DNA from 3 places in the Herbaspirillum sp. WGmk3 genome. Region 1 is predicted to be linked to each of the others. Evidence: predicted binding sites of a transcription regulator. Region 1 holds the regulator's gene; each other region holds the start of a gene.
What was found. The regulator HrcA, encoded in region 1, represses chaperone genes, less so after heat shock. The targets are predictions, from matches to a motif close to TTAGCACTCNNNNNNNNNGAGTGCTAA.
Positions count from the first base shown of each region.

Region 1 (4,263 bases):
CCGACCTGGAGCGCATCGGCCTGGCCGGGCACTTCGGGGTCTCGATTGCGGCGCATCGCTTCGGCCGCGCCAAACCGGATCCGGCCATCTTCCATGCCGCCTGCGAGGCCCTGCAGGTCGCCCCGGCAGCCACCGTCTATGTGGGCGACGATCCGCTGCTGGACGTACAAGGTGCGCAGCGGGCCGGTTTGCGGGCAGTATGGATGAACCGTTTCGACCGCACCCTGCCCGAGGGCATCACGCCCGACGCCATCTGCCGCGACCTGCATGAGCTGCACGACTGGCTGCAGGCGCAAGCCTGAACCTTTGTTCAATTTTTGGAAGAACTGACGCGGCCGTCACATTTACCGGATATGCCGCTAGAATATGCCCCATGCAACTCGATAACCGCGCCCGCACACTCCTGAAGGCCCTGGTCGAACGGTACATCGCCGACGGCCAGCCAGTGGGCTCGCGCGCCCTGTCGAAACTGTCGGGCCTGGAACTGTCGCCGGCGACCATCCGCAACATCATGGCCGATCTCGAAGAGATGGGCTTCGTCGCCAGCCCGCACACCTCGGCCGGCCGCGTGCCCACGCCGCGCGGCTATCGCATGTTCGTCGACACGCTGCTCACCGTCGAGGCCATCGACGAGAGCGCCCTCGAAGGCCGCCTGCAGGCACGCCTGCAGCACAGCGGCTCGCCGCAGAAGATCATCACCAATGCGGCCCAGGTGCTGTCCTCGCTGTCGCAGTTCGCCGGCGTGGTGATGACGCCCAAGCGCGAATCGATGTTCCAGCAGATCGAGTTCCTGCGGCTGTCGGAAAAGCGCATCCTGCTGGTCATCGTCGACCAGGGTGGCGACGTGCAGAACCGCATGCTCCTGACCGACGTCGACTACACCCCGAGCCAGCTGACCCAGGCCGCCAACTACATCAACCAGCATTACGCCGGGCAGTCCTTCGACCAGGTGCGCATCCACCTGCAGGGCGAACTGCGCCAGCTGCGCGACGACATGACCGCGCTCATGCAGGCCGCCGTCGAAGCCGGCAGCGACGCCATGAACGAAGAGGCCGACAACAACGTGGTCATCTCCGGCGAACGCAACCTGCTGTCGGTGACCGACCTGTCTTCCAACATGAATTCGCTGCGCCGCCTGTTCGACATGTTCGAGCAGAAGACCGGGCTCTTGCAGCTGCTGGATGTGTCCAGCAAGGCCACGGGCGTACAGATCTTCATCGGCGGCGAATCGCAGCTGGTGCCCATGGATGACATGAGCATCGTCACCGCCCCCTACGAGGTCAACGGCCGCATCGTCGGCACCCTGGGCGTGATCGGACCGACCCGCATGGCCTACGAACGCGTCATTCCCATCGTCGACATCACGGCCAAGCTGCTTTCCAGCGCCTTGAGCCAGCACTGATCGCTGCCAGCACAACCATCGCGCCAGGACGCAAAAAAGCCATGTGAGACCTCACATGGCTTTTTTACATTTTCCTTCATGCAGCCTTGCCGGAATCAAGCCAGGCAAGCGAAAGCAAACTTACTTCTTCACTTTCTTGCAGTTTTTGCAATGACCGTAGAGGGCCAGGGCATGGTCGGCGATCTCGAAACCGTGCTCCTGGGCAATCTTGAGCTGGCGTTTCTCGATTTCGGCGTCGAAGAATTCCTCGACCTTGCCGCAATCCAGGCAGACCAGGTGGTCGTGGTGCGAGCCCTCGTTGAGTTCGAAGACGGCCTTGCCGGTCTCGAAGTGATTGCGCTGGAGCAGGCCGGCCTGTTCGAACTGGGTCAGCACGCGGTAGACGGTGGCCAGACCAACGTCGAGGTTGTCGGACAGCAATTGTTTGTAGACGTCTTCGGCGCTCAAGTGGCGCACGGAGGTGTTCTGGAAGATTTCGAGGATCTTCAGGCGCGGCAGGGTCGCCTTCAGGCCGCTGGCCTTCAGTTCGGATGGATTGTTCGGCATGGTAGAGTGGGTTCCCGGGTTTTACTGGTCTCGAACAGGCGCGGCGGTCCACTGGGAAGACCCGGCGGACCGTTCCGGCGGGGCGGTGGGGAACGCCCTTTTACACCCGGAACGCACTCATGCCTATTTAAGAAGTAAGTTCTAGCTTATCATATAGCGCTTTAGGCTCATGGCTCAACCCGGTTGAAATCTTTATGCGCATGCTTTCCCGAATGAAGTCCCGTCATCACACCACCGCCATCGGCGTCCTGGCTGCACTGGCCGTCTCGCTGGCCGGCTGCTCCTCGACCAAGGCACCGGAACAGGCAGCACCCACCGATACTTCGGGCGTGAAGGTGACCGGCAAGAGCAACAGCCTGTTCGGCTTCTTCAAGCCCTACCGCATCGACATCCAGCAAGGCAACTTCGTCTCCAAGGAAATGGTGGCGCAACTGCGCCCCGGCCTGACCCGCGACCAGGTGCGCTTCGTGCTGGGCACGCCGCTGCTGACCGACATGTTCCACAGCAACCGCTGGGACTACGATTTCCGTCTGGCCAAGGGCAACGGCGAGATCATGACCAGCCGTGTCTCGGTGTTCTTCAAGGATGACCTGCTGGATCACGTCGAAGGCGGCCAGAACCTGCCCACCGAAAGCGAATACCTGACCCTGATCACCGATGCCAAGGTCGGTGCCAAGGCCGGCTTCAGCGACAAACCCAAGGACGACAGCGAGATCAAGCCAGCCTCGCCGGTGGCGCCTTCCTCGGCCACCAACAAGTAAGCCAGGCAAGCCCCGTCCTTCGCACTTCTTTCTTCCGAGTTTTACATGACTGCACTGAATATCGCGGTGACCGGCGCTTCCGGGCGCATGGGCCGCATGCTGATCGAAGCCATCCTCAACGCCGAGGGCCTGCACCTCTCTGGCGCCCTGGATACGCCCGCCTCGCCTGCCATCGGCACCGATGCCGGCCTGTTCCTGGGCAAGACCACCGGCGTGATCATCGAATCCGACCTGGCACGCGGCCTGGCCGGTGCTGACGTGCTGATCGATTTCACCCGTCCGGAAGGCACGCTCAAGCACCTGGAATACTGCGCCGCCCACGGCGTGAAGGTCGTCATCGGCACCACCGGTTTCGAGGCTGAAGGCAAAGCCGCCATCGCCGAATTCGCCAAGCGCACCGCCATCATGGCCGCGCCCAACATGAGCGTGGGCGTCAACGTCACGTTGAAGCTGCTGGAACTGGCCGCCAAGAATTTCTCGCACGGCTACGACATCGAGATCATCGAAGCCCACCACCGCCACAAGGTCGACGCCCCCTCCGGCACTGCGCTGAAGATGGGCGAAGTCATCGCCGATGCGCTGGGCAAGAAGCTCGACGATGTCGCCGTCTACGCCCGCGAAGGCGTCACCGGTGAACGCGACCCGTCCTCCATCGGTTTTGCCACCGTGCGCGGCGGCGACATCATCGGTGACCACACGGTCCTGTTTGCCGGTATCGGCGAGCGCATCGAGATTTCGCACAAGTCTTCCAGCCGCGTCTCGTACGCCATGGGCAGCCTGCGCGCCGCACGCTTCCTGGCCGACAAGGACACCGGCCTGTATGACATGCAGGATGTGCTGGGCTTCAAGTAAGCCGAGCCCGCCACCACAGGAAATGCCCGACGCTGCCGCGCCCCACCAGGTCCGGCAGCGAATTTTTTTGGGGGCCGCCGCTCCAAGCGACTCACCCCCAGCCAACCGTCATTGACTCCCTGCCGCGTGCGCGCGGCGTCTTTCCCGAAAGCACCTACCATGGAACAGAACGTTGGATTTGCCCACTACTGGGCCCAAGGCGATGCCGTTTCGCACTCGGTGGCCTATCTGCTGTTGCTGATGTCGATCGCCAGCTGGTTCTACATCCTCTCCAAGGCCTGGGCCGCCTGGCGCATCCGCCGTGGCAGCAATGCCCTCGAACAATTCTGGCAGGCCCCGACCCTGGCCGACGCCACCGCCGCCATGCAGCGCCTGGACAGCGAACAGATCTACACCCCCATGGCCGAGCGTGCCGCCGAAGCGGCCGACATCGGCACGCGCCAGCAGGGCACGCCGTCGCTCAACGCCGCGACCGATCCGGGCGAACTGATCACGCGCACCCTGCGCCGTGAAATCAACCGCGTCTCGGCGCGGCTGGAACGCGGTCTGACGCTGCTGGCCTCGGTCGGCTCGACCGCGCCCTTCGTGGGCCTGTTCGGTACCGTCTGGGGCATCTACCACGCGCTGGTGGCGGTCTCGGCCAGCGGCACGGTGCAGATCGACAAGGTCGCCGGTCCCGTGGGCGAGGCGCTGATCATGACC
Region 1 covers NZ_JAKYWT010000005.1:511,814-516,076, reverse strand. The annotation lists gene MKD49_RS20895 (HAD family hydrolase) at 1-302, shown strand, start outside; gene hrcA (heat-inducible transcriptional repressor HrcA) at 374-1,402, shown strand; gene fur (ferric iron uptake transcriptional regulator) at 1,523-1,948, opposite strand; gene MKD49_RS20880 (outer membrane protein assembly factor BamE) at 2,161-2,709, shown strand; gene dapB (4-hydroxy-tetrahydrodipicolinate reductase) at 2,755-3,561, shown strand; gene MKD49_RS20870 (MotA/TolQ/ExbB proton channel family protein) at 3,721-4,263, shown strand, end outside.

Region 2 (4,263 bases), on a different contig from region 1:
TCAGCACCAATTACGCGGCGCTGGCCTGTTCCGACTTCCCACTATGCAATGGCAAGCTGGTGCCGGAGATGGACTTCGAACACGGCTTCACGCTCTGGCGCCACCTCGGCATGACCTCCTCGGGCGACTACCTGCCGGTGGAAGCGCTGACCGCGATCCACTGGGTGCATCGCAGTTTTGCCTTTGTCGTCATCTTGTATGTTGTATGGCTGGCACACCGCGCGCTGCGTGATGAAGGCTTGCGCAAGACCGCCCGCTGGATGCTGACGGTGCTGGGTTTGCAGCTCTGTACTGGCCTGGCGACCATCTATCTGAACTGGCCGCTGGCCATTGCGGTGATCCACAACGGCGGCGCGGCGCTGCTGGTCATCCTGATGGTCATGTTAAACTACAAGGTCCGTTACGCACCCTCCGGCCTGGCCGCCGCTGCTCCACCAGCATCCGCCCGGCCCGTCACGCCATGACCACATTGACCGCCCAACCCAACCGCATCGCCCAGTACTGGGCACTGACCAAGCCGCGCGTGACGCAGCTGGCAGTGTTCTGTGCCGTGATCGGCATGTTCCTTTCCACGCCTGACCTGCCGGACTGGCACAAGGTCATCTTCGGCACGCTGGGCATCTGGCTGCTGGCCGGCGCGGCCTTCGCCATCAATTGCCTGGTCGAGCGCGAGATCGATTCGCGCATGGCGCGCACCGCCCGCCGTCCGATGGCGCGCGGCGAAATCACGGTGGGACAGACGCTGGTGTTCTCGGGCGTGCTGGGTGGCCTGGGCATGTGGGTGCTGTACAACCTGGTCAATCCGCTGACCATGTGGCTGACCTTCGCCACCTTCGTTGGCTACGCCATCATCTACACCATCATCCTGAAACCCGCGACCTCGCAGAACATCGTCATCGGTGGCCTGGCTGGTGCCATGCCGCCCGCGCTGGGCTGGGCGGCCATGGCCAATGACGTGCCGATGCAGGCCTGGGTGCTGGTGATGATCATCTTCATCTGGACCCCGCCGCATTTCTGGGCGCTGGCCATGTACCGCCGCGACGATTACGCCAAGTCCGGCCTGCCGATGCTGCCCATCACGCATGGCATGGATGTCACCAAGCTGCACATCCTGATGTACACCATTGCACTGCTGGCGGTGAGCATGCTGCCCTTCGCCATCGGCATGAGCGGCCTGATCTACCTGGGTACCGCCATCGTGCTGGGGGCGATCTTCTTCTGGTATTCGTGGCAGATCTACCGCCACTACACCGACTTGATCGCGCGCAAGGCCTTTGCTTATTCGATCGTCTACCTGTCCATCCTGTTTGCGGTGCTGCTGGTGGACCATTACTTCCTGTTCCGCAGTTTCTGATTCCTTGAACGCATGAAACGATTCCTCTCGGCGCTGCTGCTGGCCGGCTGCGCAACGCTGCTGGCGGCCTGCGGGCCGTCCAAGCCTGAACTGAAGTTCAACAATACCGATGTCACCGGGCTGGATTACGCGAAGGACTTCGCCCTGACCGACCATACCGGCAAGCCGCGCACTCTGGCCGATTTCAAGGGCAAGGTGGTGGTGATGTTCTTCGGCTATACCCAGTGCCCGGACGTGTGCCCGACCACCATGGTCGAGATGTCCAACGTGATGAAGGAACTGGGACCGGACGCCGACCGCGTGCAGGTGCTCTTCGTGACCGTCGATCCGGAGCGCGATACCCAGGAAGTGCTGGCGCAATACGTGCCGGCCTTCGACAAGCGTTTCCTTGGCTTGCGCGGCGACCTGCAGCAGACCGAGAAGGTGGCCAAGGAATTCAAGGTGTTCTACCAGAAGGTGCCGGGCAAGCAGCCGGGCAGCTATACGATGGATCACACGGCGGGCAGCTACGTGTTCGATCCGCAGGGACACATCCGCCTGTTCGTCAAGCACGGACAAGGGCCGCAGACGCTGGCGCATGACATCAAGCTGCTGCTGTCGTGATGGCTTGAAACGATATAAATCGTTTGGATAAAAAGAAAGGCACCCGAGGGTGCCTTTTTCATTGCTGCTGATCTGAATGAAATCCGGATCAGGAATAAGCCTGCAGCGAGGTCTTCATCTTCTTCAGCGCGACTGCTTCGATCTGGCGGATACGCTCGGCCGACACGCCGAACTCGTCAGCCAGCTCATGCAGGGTCGCACCCGAGCCATCGTCATTGGCCAGCCAGCGGGCTTCGACGATGCGGCGCGAACGGTCATCCAGCTTGGACAGGGCCGCTTCCAGGCCTTCGGATTGCAGGCGGTCGTACTGCTTGGCTTCGATCACGCGGGTCGGTTCCGAATTGTCGGAGGACAGGTAGGCGATGGGGGCGAACTTGTCATCTTCATCATCGGTGGGCGACTCCAGGGCGATGTCGCGACCGGACAGACGGGTTTCCATCTCGATCACTTCTTCGCGCTTGACGTCCAGGGTCTTGGCCAGGGCCTCGACCTGGGCCGGCGTCATCGCGTCCAGGCCTTCCTTGTGGCTGCGCAGGTTGAAGAACAGCTTGCGCTGGGCCTTGGTGGTCGCGACCTTCACGAGACGCCAGTTCTTCAGGATGTACTCGTGGATCTCGGCCTTGATCCAGTGCATGGCATAAGACACCAGACGCACGTTCTGGGCCGGGTCGAAGCGCTTGACGGCCTTCATCAGGCCGATATTGCCTTCCTGGATCAGGTCGGCGTGCGGCAGGCCGTAGCCGAGATAGCCACGGGCAATCGACACCACCAGGCGCAGGTGCGACAGCACCATCTTCTGAGCGGCGCCCAGGTCGTTCTTTTCACGCAGGTCGCGCGCCAGCTTGACCTCTTCTTCGTGGGTCAGCATGGGCAGGCGGTTCACTGCCGAGATATACGCGTCGATATTGCCCAGGCTGCCGGAAAAACCCAGCGCGAGTGCATTGGACTCGGCAGGCATGAGTGCAGTGTGTGCAGACGCAGTTTTCATGGATTCTCCTTGGTTCCTTTGCGGAAACAGTATGAAACGGTAGGAAGCGGATGCTTCGGTTGCCGGGGGCAATGTTGCCAACTTCCCCGGCGCGGCCAACGTGGCCAGACGCTGTTTGCTGCAGTGCTCCGATAAAACTGGAGCAATTCAATAGGTATTCTAGCACTCGTCACCCAAGAGTGCTAATTGCATGATGGTGCGGTGTTGATAGCCAAGAACTATTGCTGCTCAGCTAATCATTGCATTACTTCCCCTTCATATTAGTCGCCTTTGGGCGACAAAAGTTGCGATTGGGGTCAAAAGGGGGCCAGAAACTTGTAACACTTTTTTGCAGCGCGCCAAGTGAGGGGCAAGGCGCAGGAAATGGCCATCCTGCATTGGGAAGCTTCGGTGCTGGGGGGGTGGTAAACCGGTCAAATGAACTTGGCTTCAAGTAGAAGACGATCTGACGCCGCTCTTATTGTATGGGCAGCAGGATCAGGTGAATGTTCCTGTCAAAAAAGGAAAGCCCGCATGAGCGGGCTTTCAGGCCAGGCGAACCGGATGGCTGAGGTGGCGCTCAAGCCTTCCTGGCCAACTGCCTGCGCACCGACAGCATCGCCCCGAACAAGCCCAACAAGCCGCTGATGGCCAGCAGCAGGCCGATGGCCATGGGGCTGGGCAGGGCCAGCTGGAATTCCGAGGCATACAGGTGGGCGAAATCCAGGATGGCTTCATTGAGCGGCTGCTGCGCCGCCACCACCAGCCCCAGCGCCACCGCGCCCGCACACAGGCCCAGCAGCGCGCCGGTGTAATAGAACGGACGATAGATGAAGGAATTGGTCGCCCCGAACAGCCGCGAGACCTCGATTTCGTCGCGCTGCGTCATGACCTGCAGGCGAATCGTGTTGAAAACGACCGCCACCACCACCGCCCCCAGCGTGATCCCCAGGAACAGCAGCACCAGCCGCAGGATGCGCAGCAGCGCCGCCAGGCGCTTGACCCATTCGGAATCGATCTGCACCGTATCCACGCCCGGCTGCTTCTTGAGCTGCTGGGCGATGTCATCCACCCGGCTGGCATTCATGGCGTTCTCGAAGCCGGGCAGGCGCACCACGTAGCTGTCCGGCAGCGGATTGCTGCCCAGCGTGGCGAGCACATCGGCCAGGCCGGTCTTGCTCTTCATCGCATCGAAGGCCTTCTCGCGCGGGATGAACTCGACCTTGCCATTGGTGTTGCTGTCCTTCAACACCTGGCTGATGGTCTTGCCCACGGCCTGCGCGGCCTCGCGGCTGGCATCGGGTTTCATGAAGATGCTGATCTCCGGCTCCACCGACAT
Region 2 covers NZ_JAKYWT010000003.1:187,800-192,062, reverse strand. The annotation lists gene MKD49_RS12835 (heme A synthase) at 1-464, shown strand, start outside; gene cyoE (heme o synthase) at 461-1,354, shown strand; gene MKD49_RS12825 (SCO family protein) at 1,367-1,957, shown strand; gene rpoH (RNA polymerase sigma factor RpoH) at 2,046-2,945, opposite strand; gene ftsX (permease-like cell division protein FtsX) at 3,505-4,263, opposite strand, start outside.
Region 2: a site for HrcA is predicted at 3,105-3,131, ahead of rpoH (RNA polymerase sigma factor RpoH). Genes of this name have one in related genera too.

Region 3 (4,263 bases), on a different contig from region 1:
GTTGACGCCCGCGGTGAGGTCGAATCCCTTCTTGCCCGGCACCTTCCAGCTCCCCTGCGCATTCCAGAGACGCACGCCCGGGATTTCTCCGATGCTGCCGTCAGCGCTTTCGGCGACGGTGTTGGCTTCATCGGCAAACTGTCGGCCCTGGTGCGTGGTCGACAGGTTGAGCGTCCAGGGACCGGTTTGCAGGCGCACCCCGAGCGTATCGGTAGTGCGTGCATAGAACGGCAAGTCCTTGCCCGGATTGCTGCCTGACTTCTGCAGGGCGCGGGTGTAGGTGTAGTTGGCGAAGACCGACCAGCCTTTCAGGGGGCTGTCCGGAGCGAAGGCATAGTCCATCGCCAGTTCGACGCCATCATGCTGGGTGCGGCCGATGTTGCGGAAGACGTTGGGCGTCGTTCCCTGCACCGACACGATCTGGTTGTCAAAATTGATGTGGAACACCGTGGCTTCGGCGGAGGCCTGTGCGTTCTTCCAGCGCACGCCGCCTTCCATCGTCCGGGCCAATTCGGGGGACAATGGATTGGCGGAAGACATGGTGTTGAGTTGCGAGTTCTGCACCACGCCGAAGGAGGTGTTGTAGTTGCTGAACAGGGTCAATTGCTCCGTGAGCAGATAGGCCAGGTTGATCGAGGGCAGCAGCTTGTCGTTGGCCACCTCGTAAGGATCCTTCTTGCCCATTTCGTAGCGGCTTGACCGCACCTGTTCGAAACGCAGGCCTGGCGTGATGCGCCATCTGCCGAATGCAATCTTGTCGTCGATGTAGCTGGCATGGGCATCGGTACTGTTCTGGAACTGGGTGAATCCGCTCAGCGCGCCGGTGCGGACCGCTTCGTTGTAGATGTTGTCATTCCCGCGCTCGCGGATGGTGCGGTAACCCACGGTGACATCGTGCGTAGTGCCGCCCCAGGCGAATCGCTGCGTGTAGCGGGGTTCGATGCCCAGCGTTTCATAGTTGCGCGGCTGATGCGAGAGGCGCACGCCGGTCACGTTGATCAAGCTGCTCTGGCGGGTCGCCTGGTTGAAGTAGGTCCGGATCTCCAGCTCCTGATGATCCGACAGCGTATTGAGGTAACCGACGTCGAAGCCTTTGCGGGTACCGCTCCAGTTGTCGCGCTGGCGGGTGTTCTGGAACGGGTCGGCGGCGTACTGCGCGGTGGTGAGGCCGCCCGGCGTGCGGCTCAGCACGTCGTAGTAATTGAACTTGGCGTGGAGTTCGGAACGCGGGGAAATTTCGTAGCGTATCTTCAGCGCAAAATCGTTGAGATGTTCATCGCTCTTGTCGCGCCATCCGCTGCCGTCCTGGCCCGAGTACAGGAAGGCCATGCCCAGGCCATTGTCGCTCTGGCCGCCGGCAAAGGCGGTGTACTGCGCATTGCCGCCACCCTTGCCGTAGCTGTTGTAGCGCACCGAGGCATCACCCGAAATGCGCTCGCTGGCGGGAATGGAGCGCGTCTTGAAATTGATGATGCCGCCCACGTTCTGTGGGCCGAAGCGCACCGCGCCGCCGCCACGGATGACGTCGATCGATTCGATGTTGTTCAGGCTCAGGGGCGCAAACGAAAGCTGGGGCTGGCCATAGGGTGCCACCGACAAGGGGATGCCATCCAGCAGGACGGTGGAGCGCGGCGAAAAGCGTCCGGTCAGACCGCGCACGCCGATGTTCAAGGCAATGGCGCTGCCGGAGGTACCGGCGCTGTCGCTGGACTGCACGCCGGGAATGCGGCGCATCACCTCGCCGATGCTGACGGCGCCGGTGCTGTCGATCTCCTGCTTCTTGACCACGGTGCGGGCACCGGGATAGGTCTTCACGCTGCTCTCGAAGCCAGTGCCGAGCCAATCGCTGCTGACCTGGATCGGTTCCAGCCCCGCCGGCCCGTCGGGCGCCGCGGACTGCTGCGCCATGCCGGCCAGCGGGAAGCCGAGCATCACGAGCGAGGCAAGGGTTGAGGTGGCGATACGCAGATCGCGTGCATGGTTGAAAGGGGCCTGATTGTTCTTCATTGCATTTCGGTCCAATAAAAATACTGGCGAACCTCCGCCGTTCATTTCTTATAAAAAAGGCTCTTCCGGACTGATCCGAAAGAGCCGCAATAATAATGATTCGCATTCTATTTTTTACATATTCAGAGCCATGCCTGCATTTCTCTTAACTGGCCTCGAATTTTTTGAGTGCCGGTGCGCGGACCAGGCGCGCAAACACGGCAATTGACGCCTTGAAAATTCCCCAACCCATCCCTATACTTAGCACTCGTCACGGCAGAGTGCTAACAGCGCCGCCGGGCGCAATCCCCTTTTTCATGCGGTGACGTCTGCTGCATTTGGAAGAAAACCGTTGCAGGCATCGCCGCAATCAATGCTAACTTATTGAAAATTAAGGAGTTCTCATGAATCTTCGCCCTTTGCACGATCGCGTTATCGTCAAGCGCCTCGACCAGGAAACCAAGACTGCTTCCGGTATCGTTCTGCCTGACGCAGCGACCGAAAAGCCGGACCAAGGCGAAGTCCTGGCCGTCGGCAACGGCAAGATCCTGGAAGATGGCAAGGTCCGTCAACTGGCCGTGAAGGTCGGCGACCGCGTTCTGTTCGGCAAGTACTCCGGCCAGGCCGTGAAGATCGATGGCCAGGAACTGCTGGTCATGCGCGAAGAAGACCTGTTCGCCGTCGTCGAGAAGTAATTCGGCATCCGGCCTTCCTTTTCCTTCTATATAGATAGAGAAAACGTGAAGGCCATCGGCAACAAGACAGCAGCCGGTGCTCCCTGAATCTTCAGGCCCGAGCCCGGCGACATGAACTGAACCGAATTTCTGGAGAATCCAACATGGCAGCAAAGCAAGTTATTTTCGGCGATGAAGCACGCGCCAAGGTCGTCAACGGCGTCAACATCCTGGCCAACGCAGTCAAGGTCACCCTGGGCCCCAAGGGCCGCAACGTTGTGCTGGAGCGCAGCTTCGGCGCCCCGACCGTGACCAAGGACGGCGTTTCCGTCGCCAAGGAAATCGAACTGAAGGACAAGCTGGAAAACATGGGTGCCCAGCTGGTCAAGGAAGTCGCTTCCAAGACCTCCGACAACGCCGGTGACGGCACCACCACCGCAACCGTGCTGGCTCAAGCCATCGTGCGCGAAGGCTTCAAGTACGTCGCCGCAGGCTTCAACCCGACCGACCTGAAGCGCGGTATCGACAAGGCTGTCACCGCCATCGTCGGTGAAGTGAAGAACCTGGCCAAGCCCACCACCACCTCCAAGGAAATCGCTCAAGTCGGCTCGATCTCGGCCAACTCCGACGCGGACATCGGCGACATCATCGCCAAGGCCATGGAAAAGGTCGGCAAGGAAGGCGTCATCACCGTGGAAGACGGCAAGTCGCTGGAAAACGAACTGGACATCGTCGAAGGTATGCAATTCGACCGTGGCTACCTGTCGCCGTACTTCATCAACAACCAAGAGAAGCAGATCGTCGCTCTGGACAATCCCTTCATCCTGCTGTTCGACAAGAAGATCTCCAACATCCGTGACCTGCTGCCGGTGCTGGAACAAGTCGCCAAGGCTGGCCGTCCGCTGCTGATCGTGGCTGAAGACGTCGAAGGCGAAGCCCTGGCTACCCTGGTGGTCAACAACATCCGTGGCATCCTGAAGACCGCTGCCGTCAAGGCTCCTGGTTTCGGCGACCGCCGCAAGGCCATGCTGGAAGACATCGCCATCCTGACCGGCGGCCAAGTGATCGCCGAAGAAGTCGGCCTGACCCTGGAAAAGGCTACCCTGGCTGAACTGGGCCAAGCCAAGCGCGTTGAAATCGGCAAGGAAAACACCACCATCATCGACGGCAACGGCGAAGCCGCTGGCATCGAAGCTCGCGTGGCAATGATCCGCACCCAGATCGGCGAAGCGACCTCCGACTACGACCGTGAAAAGCTGCAAGAGCGCGTGGCCAAGCTGGCCGGCGGTGTTGCACTGATCAAGGTTGGCGCTGCCACCGAAGTCGAAATGAAGGAAAAGAAGGCCCGCGTCGAAGACGCCCTGCACGCTACCCGCGCTGCTGTTGAAGAAGGCGTCGTGCCTGGCGGTGGCGTGGCCCTGCTGCGCGCTCGCGCCAACGTCAAGGACCTGAAGGGTGACAACCCGGATCAGGAAGCTGGCATCAAGATCGTGCTGCGCGCCATCGAAGAGCCGCTGCGCCAGATCGTCTTCAACGCCGGCGACGAGCCGTCGGTGGTGGTGAACAAGGTGCTGGAAGGTTCGGGCAACTTCGGCTACAACGC
Region 3 covers NZ_JAKYWT010000006.1:231,065-235,327, forward strand. The annotation lists gene MKD49_RS22265 (TonB-dependent siderophore receptor) at 1-2,007, opposite strand, end outside; gene groES (co-chaperone GroES) at 2,391-2,681, shown strand; gene groL (chaperonin GroEL) at 2,825-4,263, shown strand, end outside.
Region 3: a site for HrcA is predicted at 2,248-2,274, ahead of groES (co-chaperone GroES). Genes of this name have one in related genera too.